3 regions of the Bradyrhizobium sp. LA2.1 genome follow, and region 1 is predicted to be linked to each of the others. Evidence: predicted binding sites of a transcription regulator. Region 1 holds the regulator's gene; each other region holds the start of a gene.

Region 1 (7,842 bases):
TTGCGCACGATGGTGAGCTTGGTCTGGGTATCGACCGGCCCCTTCATCTTGTTGACGGCCTGCTCGAGCGTCATGCCCTGCACGGCATCGCCGTCGATCTTGCTGATGAGGTCGCCGGACATGATCCCGGCCTTGGACGCCGGCGTGTCGTCGATCGGCGAGACGACCTTGACCAGGCCGTCCTCCATCGTGACCTCGATGCCGAGCCCGCCGAACTCGCCGGAGGTGGTCTCCTGCATCTCGGTCCAGGCCTTGTCGTTCATGTAGCGTGAATGCGGATCGAGCGAGGTCACCATGCCGGTGATCGCACCCTCGATCAGCTTGGAATTGTCGGGCTTCTCGACATAGCTCGCCTTCACCCGCTCGAACACTTCGCCGAACAGATTGAGCCGGGAATAGGCATCATCCGCGCTCGCTGCCGCCCGTGCCGCCCATACTCCACCGTGCGGGCTGGCGACCAGAAGGGTTAGACACGCTCCCGTGAGCGCGCCCAGGGGGAACAGCAGGTTTTTCCGCATGGATAGGCTGGCCTTCTTGCTGGAGCTTTGCTTTGGGCTTGTGAGGCGCCATGCAAATGGCGATCCAGCCCGCTGTTCACAATACCATTCTGGTTTCTTCAAGGCCGGGACGCCACGCCGGCGGGTACATCGTAAAAATCCCTTCGCCCGGGCCTAAACTTTTGGCAACGTTCCGAAACCGTTTCGCGCAAGGCGGGAATCGGCCCGACCGGCCCACGCCTCGCAGCTATGCGATTTTAGGATGGTTTTGGAGGGCCGGACACGATAGGCGATGACAATAACGCTTCAAATTCTCGGGAGGACAACAATGAACGACGCGCCCCGCATCCGGCCGGAAAGGAACGTCGAACTCGGCGCCAGCGCCGAGCCATTCCAGAACCTGCACGAATTCATCCGCAAGGCGCGCGCCAACCTCAACCAGAACGCCTGGGACTATATCGTCGGCGCCGCCGAGACCGAGACCACGATGCGCCGCAACCGCATGGCGCTGGACGAGATCGCCTTCCGGCCGCGCGTGCTGCGCGACGTCCGCGAGGTCGACGGCTCGGTCGAGCTGTTCGGGCGCCGGATGCGGCTGCCGGTGGTGCTGGCCCCTGTCGGCGCACTGGAGATCTTCGATCCGGATGGCGCGGCGAGCGTCGCCCGCGCCTGCGGCACCTTCGGCGCGGCGCACATGCTGAGCTCGGTGTCCGAGCCCGGCCTGGAGAAGACCGCCGAGGCCGCCCCTGATGCGCTGCGGCTCTATCAACTCTATGTGCGCGGTGATGACGACTTCGTGGCCGATGTCGTCAGCCGGAGCGAGAAGAACGCCTACGCTGCCTTCTGCCTGACTGTTGACACCGCCCATTACAGCCGTCGCGAACGTGACATTGCCAAGCGCTATGTTCGCGAGAGCCGCCTGCGCGCCACCGGCGGCGATTACCAGAAGGGCCTGGAGTGGCGGACCGTGAAGATGATCAAGGACAAGTTCAAGATCCCGCTCATCCTGAAGGGCATCGCCACCGCCGAGGACGCCCGGATCGCGGTCGATCACGGCGTGGAGTGGATCTACGTCTCCAACCATGGCGGCCGCCAGCTCGATCACGGCCGCGGTGCCATGCATGTGCTGCCCGAGATCGTCGAGGCCGTGAAGGGACGCGCCAAGATCATGGTCGACGGCGGCTTCTGCCGCGGCACCGACATCGTCAAGGCGATCGCGGCGGGCGCGGACATGGTCGGCATCGGCCGGCTGCAATGCTGGGCATTGGCCGCAGCCGGCGAGGCCGGCGTGAGGCGCATGCTGGAGCTGCTCGAGGACGAGGTGCTGCGCTGCCTCGGCCTTTTGGGCGCTACCTCGTTCGCCGAGGTCGACAAGTCCTGCCTGCACCAGGCGACCGCAACGAATGCGCCGAGCGTGTTTAGCGCGTTCCCGCTGTTCGACCACGACCCCTATCGATATTGAGTGAAAGGATGCAATGAGCTCGCTCTCTCCCGGCAGCGCGGACGCGCTGCTGTTCGATCTCGGGCGCGTCGTGCTCGACATCGATTTCTCCAAGGCGATCGCCTGCTGGGCGGGACATGCCGGCTGCAAGCCGGAAGCCATCGTCGCGCGCTATGTGCGGGACAGCGAAGCCTACCGGCTGCACGAGGTCGGCAAGATCAGCGACGAGGCCTATTTTGACTCGCTGCGTGTCGCGCTCGGGATCGGCATCTCGGACGCGCAGTTCCTGGAGGGCTGGAACGCAATCTTCGCCGGCGAGATGCCCGATATCGCTGAGCTGCTGCCGCGTGCGGCAAAGCAGTTGCCGCTCTACGCGTTCTCCAACACCAACCGGCCGCATGTGGACCACTTCTCGAAGGAATATGCTGGCCTGCTCGGCCATTTCCGCGAGCTGTATCTGTCGTCCAGCATCGGCCTGCGCAAACCGGATGTGGAGGCCTTCGACCATGTCGTGGCCGCGATCGGCGTGCCGGCGAACCGTATCGTGTTCTTCGACGATCTTGCCGCGAACATCGAAGGAGCGCGGTCGCGCGGCCTGACCACGGTCCACGTGACCTCGCCCCGCGACGTCGGGAACGCCCTCAAGGCGCTCGGCATCTGATCTCTGGCCGGCAAGCCGACGGGCCGCGAATGGAACTATTTTGCCCCGGGGGCGAGGAACCAAAACCCTTTGTACATTTTTATACAGAGCTCCAGGAACGATTGCCCCTCTCAGGACTCATGAGTCCGTTGGGAATTCTACATCGGGCTTATCGTCGTGTTGGGCAAAACCTACCTCACCAAGCAGGCCTCTCTGCTGATGAAATTCGCCAGGACCACCTCGGATTCTGAGCTTTCCGCCAAGCTGATCAGCAAGGCCGCCGACCTGAAATCCCAGGCCGACCCGCTGCCTGACAAGGATCAGGGCCCCGCAGCGCCGGACGTCAGTCCGTACAAGCCGCCGGGGGGCTGACCGATGCTGGCCGTGGCTCTCGTCCTTCTCGTCCTCGCCATGGCCATCCTCGTACCGGTCTGTCTCGCCTTCTGGATCATGCCGCGGCGGACGTGATGCTCACCCTTCATCGCAGAGCGGATGACGCAGGATAAATCATCCTGCGCGGCCACTGTTTTGCCTCTGCGCCTGCACTCGGCTAGAACTCTCGCCGCCGATTTGCCCGAACGGGCCCAGCAGGAGTTTTCACCCGTGGCCCTGATGCCGGTTTCCGACGCGCTCGCCGCGGTGCTGGCGGGCGCAGAGCCGCTGCCTGAAGAGATGATCGCGCTCGACGCGGCCTTCCACCGTGTGCTCGCGCGCGACGTCGCCGCGCGGCGCACGCAGCCGCCGCAAGCGATGTCGGCAATGGACGGCTATGCGGTGCGCGCGGTCGATGCGGCCAAGATCGACTCCCAGCTCACCCTGATCGGCGAGGTCGCGGCGGGCCGCCCGTTTGCGGGATCGGTCGGCGCCAGCGAGGCCGTGCGTATCTTCACCGGCGGTGTCGTTCCCGATGGCGCTGATGCGGTCGTGATCCAGGAGGACACGATCACGGACGGCAAGCGCATCACCATCAAGGAAGCCGCCGTAACGGGGCGGCACATCCGCCCCGCCGGCGTCGACTTCTCGGAAGGCGACGTGCTGCTGCGCAAGGGGGCCCGGCTCACCGAGCGCGACCTCGCGCTCGCCGCCGGCATGAATTACCCGCAACTGCCAGTCCGACGACGCCCGAAGGTCGCGATCCTCGCGACCGGCGACGAGTTGGTGATACCGGGCACCACGCCCGGTCCCGGCCAGATCGTCTATTCCAACGGCTACGCCCTGCACGCGCTCGCCCGCAGCGAGGGCGCCGATACCATCGACCTCGGCGTTGCCGCCGATACGCTGGAGGCCACCACGGCCGGCATCGGCCGCGCGCGGGAGAGCGGCGCGGACATCCTGATCACGACCGGCGGCGCCTCTGTCGGCGACCACGATCTGGTCCAGCAGGCGCTGAGGGACGAAGGTATCTCGATGGCGTTCTGGAAGATCGCGATGCGGCCCGGTAAGCCGATGATGAACGGGCGGCTCGGGGCGATGCGTGTGATCGGCCTGCCCGGCAATCCCGTGTCATCCTACGTTTGCGGCTTCCTGTTCATGGTGCCATTGATTCGCGCGCTTTCGGGCCGTTCGATGATTCATCACCGCCGCGAACGCGCGGTGCTCGGCCGCGATGTCGGCGCCAACGACCAGCGCGAGGATTACCTGCGCGCACGCCTCGAGCTGCGCGACGACGGCACGCTCGTCGCCCTTCCGGTCAATCACCAGGATTCCTCGCTGCTTGCGAATCTCGCTGCGGCACAGGCACTTCTCGTGCGCGCGCCATTCGCGTCGAAGGCCGAAGCCGGCACGCCTTGCGAGGTCTTGCGGTTGCCCGTCTAAGCGCTTCGTTCGCGTGCGTTCCGCGAACTTTGTCGCGTTCACGGTAAATTAAGCAGTTGCGGAACATGTATCGAACATATAGTGTCCGTTCATGATTTGTTTCGAGAATGTAGCGGCTTACTGCTGAATTCAGCGTCTCGGAATCGAACGACATCAACCGGGGGATTTTGGTCGAGATGTTAACGCGCAAACAATACGAGCTCCTGCGGTTCATCAGCGAACGGCTGAAGGAAAGCGGCGTGCCGCCCTCCTTCGATGAGATGAAGGACGCGCTCGACCTGCGCTCGAAATCGGGCATCCATCGCCTGATCACTGCGCTCGAGGAGCGCGGCTTCATCCGGCGCCTGCCCAACCGGGCCCGCGCCATCGAGGTGATCAAGCTGCCCGAGCTTCAGGCCGCTGCCGGCAGCCGCCGCGGCTTCACGCCGAGCGTCATCGAAGGCAATCTCGGCAAGGTCCGCACGACTTCGAGCCCACCGGCGGACGAGGGCGAGCGCCCCGTCGCGGTCCCCGTGATGGGCCGCATCGCGGCCGGTACGCCGATCGAGGCCTTGCAGACCCGCAGCCACACCATCAGCGTACCGCCTGACATGCTCGGCTCGGGCGAACATTACGCGCTCGAAGTGCGCGGCGATTCCATGGTCGAGGCCGGCATTCTCGACGGCGACATGGCGCTGATCCAGCGCAACGAGAGCGCCGATACCGGCGATATCGTGGTGGCGCTGATCGACGACGAGGAAGCAACCCTGAAGCGCTTCCGCCGCCGCGGCGCCTCGATCGCGCTCGAGCCCGCCAACGCCGCCTATGAGGTCCGCATCCTCCCGCCCAACCGGGTGAAGATCCAGGGCAAGCTGATCGGGCTGTACCGGAAGTATTGATACCGGACGCGCCGGTATTGGTCATTTCGCGCCCCGCGCGCTTTCGATCGGCATCGCCGATCCGAGATTGGAGCGGACGATTGTCCGCTTCCGCTGGATAGTCTTTCTGGTTTCGCGCAGATTATCCGGCCCCTCCTCCAGCGGTAAATCCTCGGCACGCCGCACGAAGCAGCCCTGCTTCGCGGCCTTCAGGTTCGAGGAGAAGTCATGCGCCGGATCGTTCTGAGCACAATTGCTGTGGCGCTGATCGCAGCATCAGCGTCGCAAGCCTTGGACGTGCAAGCCTTGGCCGTGCAAGCCTTGGCCGCGCAATCGCGGCCCCATGTCCGCAAGGACACCGCCGTAGGCGAGCAAGTCCGCAGGGCCCTCGACGCCGTCGGCCAACCGTCGCGGCCGGGCTGGCAATATTCCGGCTGGTCGGCGCCTGCGGGGCGCTGACACGCGCCTGCAGAATGCAAAGGGGCGGGCTTTGTTCCTGGTGGATTCGGGAAAGTTAATGTGATTGCGGCCTGCGGCGGCGAGCCGTAGATTTGCCTACAACCCGGCAGAACGTTTGGTATTTCCACTCTGATAGAGGCCTGCGCCTCGATTAAGAGACGTGGGTCGCTATCCCTGCATGAGGAGCACCCGATGTGTGACTACAGCCTGCATGCCGTCGCGTCGCGTCCCGCCGAAGTCGGCGAGACGATCGTCACGACAACCTTCCGCGGCACCTCGACGCGCGGCTTTGCCTCCGCGGCCGATCCGACCGTCGCGGTCTGCCTGCTCCCGGGGACGGAGCTCGCCTTCGCCGACAACGTCCGCTACGACAATCGCTGGATCTGGACGCGCACCGTCAATTCGCGCGTCGGCAAGTTCGGCAAGATCGATCCGCACATTCCCGATCGCCATCATGATGCGATCGAATTCCCCGACGGCAAATCCGTGCTGGTGACGCAGCTGGTCGAAGGCCAGCGTGCGACCGTGCTGCAGCTACCGGTGACCCAGCCGCTCGGCGAGCGCGAGCACAAGCCGCAGACCATCACCGACAGCCGGACAACCATCACCCGCCTGCCGATCGGCTGATGCAGCCATTCCCGGCCGGCAGGTCGGGCCAGGATTGAAATCGCCATCGCCGGCCGAGGCCGGCGAGATGGTGTCGTTTGTGTCCCGCGAAACGCCATCGGGCGGACCAAGCCGTGGCGTCTCCCACCGCACGAAGTTTGCGCTGTCCTGCCTGAATTTTGAACGTCCGTTCCGCAGCCAAATGGCCGATGCTTGGTGCGACTTGAGACGGCGGGCACGTTCGATGAAGACCTTCATTCGCGTCGTTGAACTCTGGGTGCCTGACCGCACGCGCATGCGGCTGGAATTCGGCGGCGGCCTCTACGGCGAAGGGTTGTCCGCGTTTAGGGACGTGAGCGAGGATCTGCACTTCGGATATGACGAGGGACTTCCCGGCAAGGCCTGGGCCGGCGGCCACCCCGTGATCCTCACCAGATTCACCGATTCCTATTTCAAGCGGACCGATCAGGCCATCGCCGCCGGGCTGACCTGCGGCGTGGCGGTGCCCGTGTTTTCGGGCGAATTCCTGCAAGCCGTCATGGTGCTGTTCTGCGGCGACGACGAGGCCCATGTCGGCGCGATCGAGCTCTGGCACAACGATGCCGAAACCTCCCACGAGATGGGGCTCGTCGACGGCTATTACGGCACCGCCGACATGTTCGAATTCAACTCCCGCCACACCAGATTTCCGCGCGGCTTCGGCCTTCCAGGCCGCATCTGGAAAGCCGGCCTGCCGCTGATCATCAAGGACCTGCACGATGCCAGGAGTTTTCTGCGCTGGGAGGACGCCGCCAAGGTCGGAATCAATCTCGGCGTCGGCGTTCCCTACTGGACCGGCACCGATCAGACCTGGGTGCTGACATTTCTCTCGGCGCAGGCGACCCCGATTGCGCGACGCTTCGAGATCTGGGTCCCGGACGAGGCCCGTTCGGCGCTGGTCTTCCGCACCGGCGATTGCAGCGCGCAGACCGACCTCGCCGCGCTCTATGCGACGAAATCCATCGCCAAAGGCGAAGGCAGCATCGGCGGGGCCTGGGCCACCGGCATGCCCGCGCTCAACGACGATCTCGCGCGTGACGGCTCGGTCGCGGCCTCGCAGGCCAGCGCCTCTGGACTGAGCCAGATGGTCGTCCTGCCGGTGATCGGCAATGCCAGGCTCGACGCCGTGCTGGCCTGGTATCTGTAACCCGTCCGCTCAATCCTCAGCCTGCAGGTCCGCTTCCGATGGCGTCGCGTCGCGGTTGCGGGGAGCCGCCGCCTGCGGCGCAAGGCTCGCGCTGAAATCCGCCTCGCCGGCCGCCGCCGGCGACCACGGACGGTCTGCCCCCCTTGCCTTCGCCGCCTGAACCGCGAAGCCGTCGCCGCTTCGCGTCAGCGCCAGCGCGCCCTGCCTTGCGAGACGCTGACGGTCGACAACCATCGCCGCGCAATCCGGCGGCGCCGGCCGCGCCGTCACCACCAGCGCGGCCCGGCTGCAATCGTCAGCCAATGAATCGATGCGCAAGGCCAGCGCGACCAGGCGCCCGT
Region 2 (7,842 bases), on a different contig from region 1:
AGATCGCGCGCAACGTGCATCGCCGCGCCGCCGTGCTCGCAGCGGGCTTGCGCAAGCTCGGCTTTGCGCCGCAGTCGGATAGCTTCTTCGACACGCTCAGCGTGGACGCCGGTGCCAAGCGCGCCGAGATCGTCGCGCGCGCTACCGCCGAGAAGATCAACCTCGGCGTTGGCGACACCGCGCTCCGCGTCGCGCTCGATGAGACCACGACCCCGGCGACCGTCGAGGCGGTCTGGCGCGCGTTCGGCGGCACGCTTGTTTACGCCGAGATCGACGCCACCACGCGCGAGGCGCTGCCGGAGTCGCTCAAGCGCACCACCGCCTTCCTCACCCATCCCGTGTTCCACGCGCATCGCTCGGAAACCGAGATGCTGCGCTACATGCGCAAGCTCAGCGATCGCGACCTCGCGCTCGACCGCGCCATGATCCCGCTCGGCTCCTGCACGATGAAGCTGAACGCGACCACCGAGATGATGCCGCTGACCTGGCCGGAGTTCGGGTCCTTGCATCCGTTCGCGCCGCGTGAGCAGGCCAAGGGTTACCACGCGCTGTTCGCGCGGCTGGAAAAGTGGTTGTGCGATATCACCGGCTATGACGCGATCTCGCTGCAGCCGAATTCGGGCGCGCAGGGCGAATACGCCGGACTGCTCGCGATCCGCGGCTATCATGCCGCGCGCGGCGAGGCGCACCGAAAAATCTGCCTGATCCCCTCCTCCGCCCACGGCACCAATCCGGCTTCGGCCGCGATGGTCGGCATGGACGTGGTGGTGGTCGCCTGCGAGAAGAACGGCGACGTCGACGTCAACGATCTCCGCGCCAAGGCCGAGAAGCACTCGAAAGATCTCGCCGCGGTGATGATCACCTATCCCTCGACGCATGGCGTGTTCGAGGAGCACATCCGCGAGATCTGCGACATCGTCCACGGCCATGGCGGCCAGGTCTATCTGGACGGCGCCAACCTCAATGCGCAGGTCGGCCTATCCCGGCCCGGCGATTACGGCGCCGACGTCAGCCATCTCAACCTGCACAAGACCTTCTGCATCCCGCATGGCGGCGGCGGCCCCGGCATGGGCCCGATCGGCGTGAAGGCGCATCTCGCGCCGTTCCTGCCCGGTCACCCGGCGACGCAAGCCGAAGCTCCGGTCGGCCCGGTCTCGGCCGCGCCGTTCGGCTCGGCGTCGATCCTCACCATCTCCTACATCTACATTCTGATGATGGGCGGCGACGGCTTGAAGCGCGCAACCGAAATCGCGATCCTCAACGCCAACTACATTGCCGCGCGCCTCGATGCGCACTTCCCGGTGCTCTACAAGAACGCGAAGGGCCGCGTCGCACATGAGTGCATCGTCGATCCCCGCCCGCTGAAGACGACCTCAGGCGTCACCGTGGACGACATCGCCAAGCGCCTGATCGATTACGGCTTCCATGCCCCCACCATGAGCTTTCCGGTGCCGGGCACGCTGATGATCGAGCCGACCGAATCGGAATCGAAGGCGGAGCTGGATCGGTTCTGCGACGCCATGATCGCGATCCGGAAGGAGATCGCCGAGGTCGAGGCCGGCCGCTTCAAGATCGAGGCTTCGCCTTTGCGCCACGCCCCGCACACCGTGCACGACATCGCGGATGACGACTGGAAGCGCGCCTACACCCGCGCCGAGGGCTGCTTCCCCGCGGGCACCTCGCGCACCGACAAATATTGGTGCCCGGTCGGCCGCGTCGACAACGTCTACGGCGACCGCAACCTGGTGTGCTCGTGCCCGCCGGTGAGCGATTACGCGGAGGCCGCGGAGTAAGGGATCGTAGCTTCGTAGGCTGGGCAAAGCGACTTGTCCGCCGTAGCTCGAAGAGCGAAGGCGGAAGCGTGCCCACCACCTTTGTGCGCGTTGGAATATGGTGGGCACGGCGCTTGCGCGCCTTTGCCCACCCTACGGCCCCGAACGCGTATCTAGGGTGCAAGGAGCGAACGGTTCTTTCGGTCCCACCGCCAAAGCCGTTCGTTGGTGAGAAGCGTACCGCCCCACCAGCGTCTGATCGGGTTTTGACGGCGGAAATCCTCCCGGCCTTCAAGGACCGCTTCCCCAAATTCGGTGAGCGATAGCCGGCTTCGGCGAAAGGCCGCGTTGCGGCCTCGCGCATCGTGCGGGGCCAGCGTCGCGAGTTTCGGATCGAGACCCGTGATCACCGGCATTGGGCCGGACCCAAGCCCTTCGAGCAGCGGGCCCAATTCCCATTGATCGAACACGCGCGTTTGCAGCGGACCGTCCGGTTGAAACAGCTCCTTGGTACGGTTGTGCCCCCGCGCAATCAGGTCGAGAAGCCGCGCTTCCGTCGTACCTAGTCCGGTGATTGGTGATGGCAGTTCTGCCAGCAATTGTTCCATCGCAGGCTTCAGGAAGGGCAGCCTGGGGAAATCCCTGCCGAGCAATCCGAAACAGAGCTCCGGCGTTGGCGCCCGGTAGGCTTCCCAGGCCATGTTGGCGATCTCGAAGTCGCAGTCCGCGACCTCCAATTCCCGCACCATACGATCGCGAAGCTCTGTGCCGTCCGCTCCGCGCAGATCGAAATTGACACGTCGCAATCTCAGACGATCGGTGATCGATGGATGGGACCGCAAATAATCGAGGATCCAGATCAGTTGCAACTGACTATTGGGCTCAGGGTCGAACCACAGCTCGATGAGATCGACGCCATAGGTCTCGCAAAACCAAATCAGGCCTGTCTCCTTGTGCGCGAGACCGGTCTGAGGCAACCGGCCAACAAGATCGGACCAACGCACCTCCGGATCGCCTCTGACATAGCCTCCCGTCAGGTATTGCTCGAGGTGATGCGAGGTAGGCAGTGGCCCCGAAACGAAGCGAAAGATGAACGGGACGACCATGTCGGCGCGATCCGCATGGGCAAGACCAACGCCGGACGAACTGGTCAGGATCACACGCTTCATTGCCGACGCGCCCCACAAAACGAAACGGGCACTGACGACGTCGGCAACTCAACGTCCTCAGCGCCCGCTCCTCGCGAAAGTTCTTCGCGTTAGGCCTTACTCGTCCGCCGGCTCCTCGCCGTCGGCGTCACGCTCCGGTGCACCGGCGAGAATCTGCTCGGCGATCAGGCCGGAGTTCTGGCGGATCGAGGTCTCGATCTTGGCGGTGATGTCGGGGTTGGCTTTCAAAAACGCTTTCGAGTTCTCGCGGCCCTGGCCGAGGCGCTGGCTGTCATAGGAGAACCAGGCGCCGGACTTTTCGACGATGCCGGCCTTGACGCCGAGATCGAGGATCTCGCCCATCTTGGAGACGCCCTCGCCGTACATGATGTCGAATTCGACCTGCTTGAAGGGCGGCGCCAGCTTGTTCTTCACCACCTTGACGCGCGTGGTGTTGCCGACCACTTCGTCGCGCTCCTTGATCGCGCCGATGCGGCGGATGTCGAGACGGACGGAGGCATAGAATTTCAGCGCGTTGCCGCCGGTCGTGGTTTCCGGCGAGCCGTACATCACACCGATCTTCATGCGGATCTGGTTGATGAAGATCACCATGGTGTTGGATTTGTTGATGGAGGCCGTCAGCTTGCGCAGCGCCTGGCTCATCAGACGGGCCTGGAGACCCGGCAGCGCATCGCCCATCTCGCCTTCGAGTTCGGCCTTCGGCACCAGAGCCGCGACCGAATCGACCACCAGCACGTCCACCGCACCCGAGCGCACCAGCGTGTCGCAGATTTCCAGCGCCTGCTCGCCCGTGTCCGGCTGCGAAATCAGGAGCTCGTCGATGTTGACGCCCAGCTTGCGCGCATAGACCGGGTCGAGCGCGTGCTCGGCGTCGATGAAGGCGCAGATTCCGCCCTTCTTCTGCGCTTCCGCCACCGTGTGCAGCGCCAGCGTGGTCTTGCCCGAGGATTCCGGCCCGTAGATTTCCACGACGCGCCCCTTCGGCAGACCGCCGATCCCGAGCGCAATGTCGAGCCCGAGGGAACCCGAGGACACCGCCTCGACATCCATCGACCGGTCGTTCTTGCCGAGCTTCATCACCGAGCCCTTGCCGAACTGGCGCTCGATCTGGGAGAGCGCGGCGGCCAGAGCTTTACTCTTGTCCATGGAAGATCCTTCGACGATACGCAGGGCAGTGTTGGACATTGGGTCGTGCTCCTTATGGCGAGGATTCGCTAGAGGGACAAACGATTGGCGGGGCGGGCCGGCGATAAAAACAATGTACCCTATTTGTTCCAAGTTCGCAATATGTTCTTTCGCGGATTTTGGCGCTGGCCTGTTTCCGAGCGCAGCGGCCTAGTTTGAAAAGTGCAGTGGCCTGATTTGTTCTGGAGCTATTTTAACGTGCATTAGCAAACGGAACACGTCCATTCATATTGATGAACCAGACGTATTGTTCATCTACATGAACAGGGCCTCAGTGGGCGGCCTCTTTCATTCGAAGATGTCTTTCTTCCCGCCGTCGTCCTGATCTTGTTCGGCAAGGATTTCCTTGTCGATCCAGACCCGGAAGAGCGCGCCGCCCTAATCGATCTTTCTCAAATTGCTGATGGGCATCACGGACCACTAGTGCCCTACCCGCTCTGTGTTGGGGCGGTGCATTGTCAGCTATTCAATCCATTTTCCACTCAGTGGTTTTGGTGCGGGATGGAGGGAATCGAACCCTCACGGTTTTTTGGGCCAACGCCCTGGAAAGGGTCTCTCGAGGCCCTTTGGCAAGGCGCCGCGTTTACCAGTTTCGCCACATCCGCAATGCGCTTCCTGCATCAAAACGCGCAAGCTCGCCATTCATAGAATCACGGAAAAGCAGCGCCCTATCCGCCTCTGCGGGTGTGAAACGATCTCGTCTCCTACCCGTATCTATTTGGCTGGGGGATTTCAGTGCCCAGTTCGACGCAGCGCCCCCAAGCATCCATTTGAGCTTGGTCGCGTTGTGCCGTTGAACCTTCTCGTCATCCATTCGGACTGATCAATATCCGGGATTTTGCTGATCCCTCTCGGGGCTGGAACGCCGCCGCCTGCGCTTCATTTCAAGCGGGCGGCGTTTTCATTTGTGTCATGATCTGCCAGATCGGGTGTCCTAATTAGGACAGCACCCGGATTTTGGGCGCTGGTCTGTTTCCGGCCTCAGCGGCCTGATTTGAAAAGGACGGTGGCCCGTTTTATTCCGGGGGTTACGTTTGGTGCATCCGCGAGCGGAACGTCGCCGTCATAAATCCGCAATCCCAGCGAATCTTTTCACGGTGTCCGGCCTGTCTGAGGATGGTGCCGCTGGTAGTTTAGGGAGTCTGGGTGATGACGGAAAACACGCAGCAGCAGGCGGACAGGCGCAATCGGCTGTTGGAAGCCGCCACGCAGGAAATGATCAAATTCGAACAGAAGGAAAATGAGTTCCGCAGGCGCGATCGCCAGGAGCGCGCGGCGGAGCTTCGTCTGCCTTTGGATAAGATCAACGTCCACTGAGCGGCGCCGATAGTTTCACACGACTGTCATGGCACGTTCCTAGCATTGTCATGCGACGGGGGTCCGGCGCGCGGCTCTCCGTCCAACCTCGGCCTAGACCACCAGATGGGCGGAGAGCTCGCCGACCTCCTGAACCATGGCGGCACGCCCGGGTTAGCTCGGCATGTATCGCATCTGGTATTTTTCGCCTTCCTCGCCGTGACCGGGATCGGCTTCGTATTTCTGGTCACGATAACCCGCTTTGTGGGCGGATGAAGTAAGGCCGCCTCAGTAGGCGGCCTGACGGGAACGACTCTCGAACCAAGGGATTGAGATTCCGGTCTGTGGCGCGACACTCTCGCGCCATCCACCCGGAACGGTCCATCGTACAATGCGCGCGTTGGCGATGGGCCGGGTCTCGTGAGGCCGCCTCGGTTGGCGGCCTCTTTCGTTTCGTGAAGTCTTCCTTCCGCCAAGGAAGCCCCTCCGTACCGACTGGTTGATCCCGAATCTTGAGGATGCTGGCCGCCGGATCCATGCCGCGCCCGTTCTTTCTGCTTTGGCGACACCCCAGCTCAATAACATGGCGCTTAGTTGCGGCGGAGCGTGCTGTCCGCATTTGAGCCGTTGTGTCCCAAGTTGAATTCGGCAGTGTCCTAATTCGTAAAAGTTCCGAATGGCGGGACAAATTGAGGACTCGCTAATCCCCTGATCCGAGCGCACACTTTCACCATCACCGCCCGGATCGTGGCTACCATCGGTGACGAGAACGCTCCATCACAGCGCTCCCGCCCCCTCGAACAGGGAGCAGCGCCTTGCAAAGACGGCAACGCATCAGACAATCCGTATCTCTTCAGGACAGGCTGCGGGTCTTCGCTGACGATATCCGCACCCGGGCGGCAGAGCTTTCGCCCGGCGTTCTGAAGGATGAGATGCTGAGGAAAGCCCGGCAGGCTGACACCGCATGTCACCTCGAAGAGTGGGTCAATTCCTCGGGTTTGCAGGCACCGAAGTAAGCTGAGCATCGATGGCTCAGTATTTTTTCGACCTCAGGTCGGATGGCATCTTCTCGCAGGACAAGGATGGCGTCGAACTGCTGGACGCCGAGGCGGCACACGATATGGCGCTCGGCGCACTTGTCGATGCCGCCCGCGATGCGGTCATGGAAGGTTCGACGGGCCAGCATTTCGCGGTGGAAGTTCGTAACGGAACTGGCCGTGTTCTCGAAGTCACCGCCATTTTCAATTCCAGGATTTTCAGCAAGCAATGATAACGCCGCCTCAGTGGCGGCCTCTTTCACTTGAAGACGTCGTCTTCGCAATCAGCCGAAAGCTCGCGTCAAAGGCCGATAATCTGGCTAGACAGGCGAATAGTCCTTCGGCAATCCCGTAACAAGTACTGCCCCCACGACGTTCTTTCTTCGAGACAATACTGATTCTCAGAAATTCGCGGTACGTGGTGGCCCGATCCCCGCTGCGGCGTCCCGCAACGTGACATAAAACCTTGGCACAGGTTGTGCACACTCATCGTCACCGGGGTTTTGCATCCACCTCTCCGGGGCTGGAAAGCCGCCGCCCGCGCGATATTTAAGCGGGCGGCGTTTTTATTGATGTCGCAATCCGACAGTCCCGTTGTCCTAATTAGGACAGCGCTGGGATTTTGGTGCTGGGCCAACCTCCTGGTCCAAAGCGAATTTCGAAGCGGCTTGATTTTGAAAAGTTCACTTTGGAACTGAAGGTGGCTCGTCTGCATATTAAGTTCACTTGAACTCAAACCCTGCGGTTAGGACCCGTAAAGACGAGGTTGTGTCATGAAGCAGCGCCGTCGTTTCACGCAGACCGTGTCACTGGAAGAACGACTTGCCGGAGAAGCGAAACGCCTCCGCGAACAAGCTAAAGCCCTGCCTCACGGTCCTCAACGAGAGGACCTCCTCCGCAAAGCCAGACAGGCTGAGACCGGCTCGCACATGAGCGAGTGGCTGAGATCGCCGGGGCTTCAACCGCCCAAGCCAGCCTAGAAGCAGACGCGCCTGAGGTATCGCGTTGCCGGCACAGATCCGGATTCTGTCCCGGCGTGGTCATTCGCGTTGGCGGCATCAACGCTTGAGGATGAAGGTTTTCCCAATTCCTGCGGCTGGCCCGATGAACCTTGGCACGGGACGTGCAGACAAAACGATATCGGGATTTTACAATTTCCCTCCCGGGGCTGGAAAGCCGCCGTCCGCGCTTCATTTAAGCGGACGGCGTTCTTGCTTCTGAAGCCCAACAAGCAACCTGTCCTGACTTGATGTTCCGAGTGTCCCAATTGGGACAGCACCCGGGTTTGGGCGTGGTCTGTTTCCGACCTCACTGTCCGATTTTGAAACGAGCCGTGGCCGGATTTGAAGTCGTTCAATTGTCGCGAGGTGAGACAGCACGTCG
Region 3 (7,842 bases), on a different contig from region 1:
CTTAACATTCATCAAGTTAGAAGCAGTTCAGATGCCGCCCGACTGTTGCATTCCGGAGACGGACTCCGCCTCCCGCCTAAGCTACGCTTGCCGCGAAATTAGATTCTTATAGGCGTCGCGCCTGATCAGCCGCTTCGGGGACTTCGAAAAGCGGTCAGAAACTGGGGGGACTGCAATGAATAAGATTTTGATTGGTATTACTGGTGCAATCGCGTTGGGGCTGTCGGCTCCCGCAAGCGCGGCAGATCTCGCTGCGCGTCCCTACACCAAGGCTCCGGCACCGATGATCGCGACCATCTACGACTGGAGCGGCTTCTACATCGGTATCAACGGCGGCGGCGGCACCAGCCACAAGTGCTGGGACGTCGATATCGGCGGTGGCGTTCTCGTAGGCGAAGGCTGCCACAACGCGACCGGCGGCACGGTCGGCGGCCAGGTCGGCTACCGCTGGCAGTCAGCCAACTGGGTGTTCGGCTTCGAAGGCCAGGGCAACTGGGCCGATTTCTCGGGTGACAACATCAGTGCGATCAGCGGCCTGCGCGATCGTTCGAAGATCAACGCCTTCGGCCTGATTACCGGTCAGGTCGGTTACGCCTGGAACAACGTCCTGGTCTACGTGAAGGGCGGCGGCGCCGTCGTCGGCGATCGCTACCGCAGCTTCGACGTCGCCAGCGGCCTCGAGTTCGACCGGGCCAACGAGACCCGTTGGGGCGGCACCGTGGGTGCGGGCGTCGAGTTCGGATTCGCCCCGAACTGGACCGTGGGTTTCGAATACGACCACATCTTCCTCGGCAACCGCACCATCGGCTTCACCGGATCCGGCAATTTCGCCCCGCTCGGCGTTGCCACACGCTCCGATCGCATCAGCCAGGACGTCGATATCGGCCTCGTCCGCGTGAACTATCGCTGGGGCGGCCCGATGATCGCAAGATACTGACATCCCTCTGAAATCGCTTGGAGATCAAAGGCCGGCCTCGCGCCGGCCTTTTTGCGTGGGCAACGGGAATTATAGGTCAGTCACCGTTACGTTTTGCGATTATTGTGGCTTTTGGGAGACACAACTTGCGGCTTTGCTCGTGTAAGCACGACATCAGTTGGACCACGGCGTCCGATGTCCTTCCGAACGCACGGAAGGCAAAAACAGAAACCGGGACTGGGATTAGTTTGAAAATGAAGAAGGTTTTGTTGGCTTCGGCCTGTTTGTTCGCTCTCGCTGCTCCGGCTTCGGCCGCTGATCTCGCGGCGCGCCCCTACACCAAGGCTCCGGTGGCGGTGGCCTCGGTCTACAACTGGACCGGCTTCTACCTCGGTATCGTCGGCGGCGGCGCCTGGGAAAACGGTTCCGGCGACCCGAAGATGAAGGGTGGCTTCGTCGGCGGCACCGCCGGCTACAACTGGCAGACTGGCAACGTCGTGTTCGGCGTCGAGGCGGATGGTTCCTGGGCTGACGTCAGCGCTTCGGTGACCGGCGCCACTGTTGTTCCCGGCTTCGGCGTTGTGACCGCAACGGCGAGCTCGAAGACCGATGCCATGGGCACCATGCGCGGCCGTATCGGCTACGCCGTCAATCAGGTCCTGTTCTACGGCACCGGCGGCTACGCCTGGATCGACAACAAGATCAGCCTCTCCGCTCTCGGCTTGACCGCGTCGGACAGCAAGTGGCACTCCGGCTGGACCGTTGGTGCGGGCGTCGAGGCGTTCTTCGCTCCGCAGTGGTCGGTCAAGGGCGAGTACCTCTATCGCAGCCTCGGCGGCGAGACCTACTTCTCGGGCGCCCTGCCCACCGGCACGCTCAACTTCCACACCCTGCAGGTCGGCGTGAACTATCACTTCGGGGGCCCGGTGGTCGCGAAGTACTGAGCTTCGCTTCCAACGCATCGCGTTACGAAAGGCCGGCCTTGCGCCGGCCTTTTTGTTTTTGCGCGTACCGATCCAGGCCAACCGATTCCCAGCGTTTTCGGGGAGAGCTGTGGCATCCCGGTGACACAACCTTCGGCTTCAATGGTGTAGAGCGATGACATCGGTTGGGTCATTGGGTCGGCCGTTTTTTGCCGACAAAGAGAAACGAAACTGGGGAATTGAAATGAAGAAGGTTTTGCTGGCCTCGGCCAGTCTGTTCGCACTCAGCGCGTTGGCTCCCGCCTCGGCGGCCGATTTGGCGGCCCGCCCCTACACCAAGGCGCCCATTGCTGTGGCCTCGGTCTACAACTGGTCCGGCTTCTATCTCGGCATCAACGGCGGCGGCGCCTCGAGCCGCAACTGCTGGGATGTCAACAACATCTTCGGCTTTGCGGGTCCGGACACGGCTGAAGGCTGTCACAATGCGACCGGCGGCGTCGTCGGTGGCCAGGTCGGTTATCGCTGGCAGTCGGCCAACTGGGTGTTCGGCCTTGAAGCCCAGGGCGACTGGGCCAACCTGAAGGGTTCGAATACGAGCTTGGTGCTTGCCCCGCCCCCGCTGGTCAACCAGACCAAGATCGATGGGATTGGCTTGTTCACCGGCCAGGTCGGCTATGCCTGGAACAACGTGCTCTGGTACGTGAAGGGCGGCGCGGCCGTCACGCACGCCAAGTACAACGGTCTAATCGGCGGCGTTGTCCTCGACAGTGCAAGCGAGACGCGCTGGGGCGGCGCGGTCGGCACCGGCCTCGAATTCGGTTTCGCGCCGAACTGGTCCGTTGCGATCGAATACGACCATCTGTTCATGGGCAAGCGCAACAACTCGTTCACGTTTCTCGGCATCAACGACCGCATCGACCGTATCAAGCAGGACGTCGACATGGGCACGGTCCGCGTGAACTACACCTTCGGCGGCCCGGTCGTGGCGAAGTACTAACCGTCGCCTCCGACGCCATCGCGTTACGAAAGGCCGGCCTTGCGCCGGCCTTTTTGTTTTCGCGCGTACGGCATGAGCGTTTGCGGACAAGTTCCATTTTTCGGCGCGCTGTGACCCTCCGGTGACAGACTGTCGCACCTCGAAGGTTGTATCGAAGATCGCAACAACTTTGGCCTTGGGGGGTCCGTCTTGAACAAGTTTATGCTTGCCGCCGCCGGCATAGTCGCGATGACCACGTCCGTTTCGGCGGCCGATCTGGCGGCGAGCCCCTACACCAAAGCTCCTGCCCCGATGATCGCCGTGGTCTACGACTGGAGCGGCTTCTACATCGGCGCCAACGGTGGTGGCGGCTGGAGCCATAAGTGCTGGGACATCGTCGCCAACATCCTCGGTGCGCCGGTCACTCCCCCCGCATCGGAGGGCTGCCACACCGCGACCGGCGGCGTGGCTGGCGGCCAGGCCGGCTTTCGCTGGCAAAGCGCGTCATGGGTGTTCGGCGTGGAAGGCCAGGGCGACTGGGCTCACCTTAGCGGCTCCAATGGACCGAGCCTGGCTGCCGGCGGCGTCGGCTCAGACCGCTCGAAGATCAACGCCTTCGGTCTCGTGACCGGCCAGGTCGGCTACGCCTGGAGCGATGTGCTGTTCTACGCGAAGGGTGGTGCGATGGTTGTGAGCGACAAATACGAAGGCTTCACCACCGCCACCGGCTTCGTGTTCGACAGGGCGAATGAAACGCGCTGGGGCGGAGCGGTTGGTGCTGGCCTCGATTTCGGCGTAACGCCCAACATCGTGGTCGGCGTCGATTATGTGCACGGCTTCATGGGATCGCGCGACAACCGCTTTACGTTCAACAACGGCACGTTCTCGCGCGCCGATCGGATCCGCCAGGACGTTGACATTGCAACGGCCCGCGTCAGTTACAGGTTCGGCGGCCCCCTCATCGCCAAATACTGATCTTCGCCTCCGACGTCATCGCGTTACGAAAGGCCGGCCTTGCGCCGGCCTTTTTGTTTTCGCGCGAGGGTGCACCCAACCGTCTTGGAGTCGTGAGGCGCGCGCAAGGCGTCCGCGAATGGCTTTGGCGAGTTGGGGACGTGACATGAAGACGTGGATGCTGGCTGCGGTCAGCCTGTTCGCACTTGGCGCGGTCGCGCCGGCTACCGCCGCCGATCTCCCGATCTACAAGGCGCCGACGGCCGCCGTTCCCGTCTACGACTGGAGCGGCATCTATGCCGGCATCAACGGCGGCGGCGGCTTGGCCCATGCCTGCTGGGGCGTGACCCGCGCGCTCGGCATCGCTGTCGATCCGGCCGTTGGCGAAGGCTGTCACAATGCGGGCGGTGGCACGGTCGGCGGACAGCTCGGTTATCGCTGGCAGAAGTCGCGTTGGGTGTTCGGCATCGAGGGCCAGGGCAACTGGGCCGACTTCAAGGGCAGCAATGTCAGCGTGGCGCTGCCGCTGTTCACCAACCAGACCAAGATCGACAGCTTCGGCCTGTTCACTGGCCAGATGGGCTACGCCGTCAACAACCTGCTCTTCTATGGCAAGGCCGGCGCCGCGGTGGCGCACGACAAGTACGACACCTTCGTCCCCGGCGTCCCGGCCGCGGTGTTCAACAGCGTCAACCAGACCCGCTGGGGCTACACCATCGGCATCGGCGTGGAATGGGGCTTTGCCGAGAATTGGTCGGTCGGCGGCGAGTACAACCATGTCTTCCTCGGCCATCACAGCGCCGACTTCGCAACGCTCGTCGGCGGCTTCGCCCAGCGCACCGACCGGATCGGCCAGGATATCGACATGGGCCTGATCCGCATCAATTACCGCTGGGGCGGCCCGGTCGTCGCCAAATACTGAGACAAAGCTTCCCACAGGAACCTCCAAGTCCTGATCATGTGCGGATTGCCCCAAATCCGCATTCAAACGCGAACGAAGGGCTGGCCTCGCGCCGGCCCTTCGCATGTTCCGGGGGCCCTGCTCCTGCCAGATGCCGCCAGCGCGCCAACAATCCGTTGACGATTCGCACACGCCACTGGAAATCCGTCCCCGTTCTTCCTACGTTCGCTGCCATACCCATCGGCGCCGATCCCGGTTCCGGGCGACGCGCGCCTTTTTTGTTGGCGCGATCGCGCACCTTTGGGATTCCTTGAGGGCAACTCGGATGGATGAAGTGATCAAGGCGAAGCGCCAACAGCAGAACGCGGGATCCAGCCTGCGCGCAATTACGATCCGTGGCGCGCGCGAGCACAACCTCAAGAATGTCGACGTCGAGATTCCCCGCGACAAGCTGGTGGTGTTCACGGGGCTGTCCGGCTCCGGCAAATCCTCGCTCGCCTTCGACACCATCTATGCCGAGGGCCAGCGCCGCTACGTCGAATCGCTGTCGGCCTATGCGCGCCAGTTCCTGGAGATGATGCAGAAGCCTGATGTCGACCAGATCGACGGCCTGTCGCCGGCGATCTCGATCGAGCAGAAGACGACGTCGAAGAACCCGCGCTCGACCGTCGGCACCGTCACCGAGATCTACGACTACATGCGCCTGCTCTGGGCGCGCGTCGGCGTGCCCTATTCGCCCGCCACGGGCCTACCGATCGAGAGCCAGACCGTCTCGCAGATGGTCGACCGCGTGCTGGCGCTGCCCGAAGGCACCCGCCTCTATCTGCTCGCGCCCGTCGTGCGCGGCCGCAAGGGCGAGTACCGCAAGGAGCTCGCCGAATGGCTCAAGAAGGGCTTTCAGCGCGTCAAGATCGACGGCACCTTCCATGAGCTCGCGGAGGCGCCGACGCTCGACAAGAAATTTCCGCACGACATCGACGTCGTGGTCGACCGCATCGTGGTGCGCGCCGACATCGGCCAGCGCCTCGCCGAAAGCTTTGAGACCGCGCTGAAGCTCGCGGAGGGCCTCGCCGTCGTCGAGTTCGCCGATGCACCTGCAGCGGCTGCGCCCGTCGAGGAGAAGAAGAAGACCGCAAAAATCCACGACAAGAGCGGGCCCGAGCGCATCCTGTTCTCGGAAAAATTCGCGTGCCCCGTCTCCGGCTTCACGATTCCGGAGATCGAGCCGCGCCTGTTCTCGTTCAACAATCCATATGGCGCCTGCCCGGCCTGCGGCGGCCTCGGCGTCGAGCAGCATGTCGACGAAGACCTCGTCATCCCCGACAAGGAGCTCCCCATCGGTAAGGGCGCGATCGCGCCCTGGGCCAAGTCGTCGTCGCCTTACTATATTCAGACGCTGACCGCGCTCGGCAAGCACTACAAGTTCACGCTGACCACCAAATGGAAGGATCTGCCGAAGAAGACGCAGAACGCGATCCTCCTTGGCTCGGGCGAGGACGAGATCAAGTTCTCCTACGAGGACGGCGTCCGCTCCTACGACACCAAGAAGCCGTTCGAGGGCGTCATCACCAACATCAACCGCCGCTATCGCGAGACCGAGAGCGAGTGGGCGCGCGAGGAGCTCGCAAAGTATTTCCACGACGTCCCCTGCGAGGGCTGCAAGGGTTTCCGGCTGAAGCCCGAAGCGCTCTGCGTCAAGATCGGCGGCAAGCATATCGGCGAGATCTCGGAGCTGTCGGTCAGGAAGGCCGGCGAATGGTTCGAGACCGTGCCCGAAGCGCTGAACACGCAGCAGAACGAGATCGCCGGCCGCATCCTCAAGGAGATCCGCGAGCGCCTCACCTTCCTGCTCGACGTCGGCCTCAACTACCTCACCCTGTCCCGCTCCTCCGGCACGCTGTCCGGCGGCGAGAGCCAGCGCATCCGCCTCGCCTCGCAGATCGGCTCGGGACTGACGGGCGTGCTCTACGTGCTGGACGAGCCTTCGATCGGCTTGCACCAGCGCGACAACGCGCGCCTGCTCGACACGCTGAAGCGCCTGCGCGACCTCGGCAACACCGTGATTGTGGTCGAGCATGACGAGGACGCGATCCTGCTCGCCGACTACGTCCTCGACATCGGCCCCGGCGCCGGCATGCACGGCGGCAACATCGTCGCCGAAGGCACGCCCGCCGAGATCATGCGCAACCCGAAATCTCTCACCGGCAAATATCTCACCGGCGAGCTCGAGGTCGAGGTGCCGGAGCGGCGCCCGCCGAACCATCGCCGCACCATCAAGGTGGTCAACGCGCGCGGCAATAACCTCAAGAACGTCACGGCCGAGATTCCGCTCGGCCTGTTCACGGCCGTCACCGGCGTCTCCGGCGGCGGCAAGTCGACGCTGCTGATCGACACGCTCTACAAGGCCATCGCCCGCAAGCTGAACAACGCCAGCGAAGGCGCCGCGCCCCACGATCGCATCGAGGGCCTCGAGCACATCGACAAGATCATCGACATCGACCAGTCGCCGATCGGCCGCACCCCGCGCTCGAATCCCGCGACCTACACCGGCGCCTTCACGCCGATCCGCGAATGGTTCGCCGGCCTGCCCGAAGCGAAGGCGCGCGGCTACGAGCCCGGCCGCTTCTCCTTCAACGTCAAGGGCGGCCGCTGCGAGGCCTGCCAGGGCGACGGCGTCATCAAGATCGAGATGCACTTCCTGCCCGACGTCTACGTCACCTGCGACGTCTGCAAGGGCAAGCGCTACAACCGCGAGACGCTGGAGGTCCTGTTCAAGGGCAAGAGCATCGCCGACGTGCTCGACATGACCGTCGAGGAAGCCGCCGACTTCTTCAAGGCGGTGCCGCGCGTGCGCGAGACCTTCCAGACCCTGCACCGCGTCGGCCTCGACTACATCCATGTCGGCCAGCAGGCGACGACCCTGTCAGGCGGCGAAGCCCAGCGCGTCAAGCTCGCCAAGGAGCTGTCGAAGCGCGCCACCGGCCGCACGCTCTACATCCTGGACGAGCCGACCACCGGCCTGCACTTCCACGACGTCAAGAAGCTGCTGGAGGTGCTGCACGAGCTGGTCGCGCAGGGCAATACGGTCGTCGTCATCGAGCACAATCTCGAAGTCATCAAGACCGCCGACTGGGTCATCGACCTCGGCCCCGAGGGCGGCGACGGCGGCGGC

Evidence for each region. Region 1 encodes LexA, which represses DNA repair genes until DNA is damaged. Its sites were predicted from a motif close to TGTTCNNNNTGTGTTCNG; they were not measured.
Region 2: recA (recombinase RecA) is a predicted target of LexA. The motif match lies at 4,219-4,236, and genes of this name have one in related genera.
Region 3: uvrA (excinuclease ABC subunit UvrA) is a predicted target of LexA. The motif match lies at 4,882-4,899, and genes of this name have one in related genera.

What each region holds. Positions count from the first base shown of each region.
Region 1 is NZ_JBEPQI010000023.1:17,551-25,392, reverse strand. Features, by position in the region: gene ABIB95_RS34275 (S41 family peptidase) at 1-518, opposite strand, end outside; gene ABIB95_RS34270 (alpha-hydroxy acid oxidase) at 826-1,959, shown strand; gene ABIB95_RS34265 (HAD family hydrolase) at 1,973-2,599, shown strand; gene ABIB95_RS34260 (hypothetical protein) at 2,756-2,950, shown strand; gene ABIB95_RS34255 (molybdopterin molybdotransferase MoeA) at 3,182-4,393, shown strand; gene lexA (transcriptional repressor LexA) at 4,570-5,271, shown strand; gene ABIB95_RS34245 (hypothetical protein) at 5,479-5,709, shown strand; gene ABIB95_RS34240 (hypothetical protein) at 5,902-6,336, shown strand; gene ABIB95_RS34235 (GAF domain-containing protein) at 6,560-7,501, shown strand; gene ABIB95_RS34230 (ComEC/Rec2 family competence protein) at 7,511-7,842, opposite strand, start outside.
Region 2 is NZ_JBEPQI010000004.1:331,813-339,654, forward strand. Features, by position in the region: gene gcvP (aminomethyl-transferring glycine dehydrogenase) at 1-1,793, shown strand, start outside; gene ABIB95_RS09550 (hypothetical protein) at 1,946-2,941, opposite strand; gene recA (recombinase RecA) at 3,038-4,126, opposite strand; tRNA gene ABIB95_RS09560 (tRNA-Gly) at 4,619-4,731, opposite strand; gene ABIB95_RS09565 (hypothetical protein) at 5,276-5,443, shown strand; gene ABIB95_RS09570 (hypothetical protein) at 5,549-5,698, shown strand; gene ABIB95_RS09575 (hypothetical protein) at 6,390-6,722, opposite strand.
Region 3 is NZ_JBEPQI010000008.1:374,404-382,245, forward strand. Features, by position in the region: gene ABIB95_RS18825 (outer membrane protein) at 176-937, shown strand; gene ABIB95_RS18830 (outer membrane protein) at 1,171-1,860, shown strand; gene ABIB95_RS18835 (outer membrane protein) at 2,084-2,836, shown strand; gene ABIB95_RS18840 (outer membrane protein) at 3,026-3,790, shown strand; gene ABIB95_RS18845 (outer membrane protein) at 3,936-4,691, shown strand; gene uvrA (excinuclease ABC subunit UvrA) at 4,996-7,842, shown strand, end outside.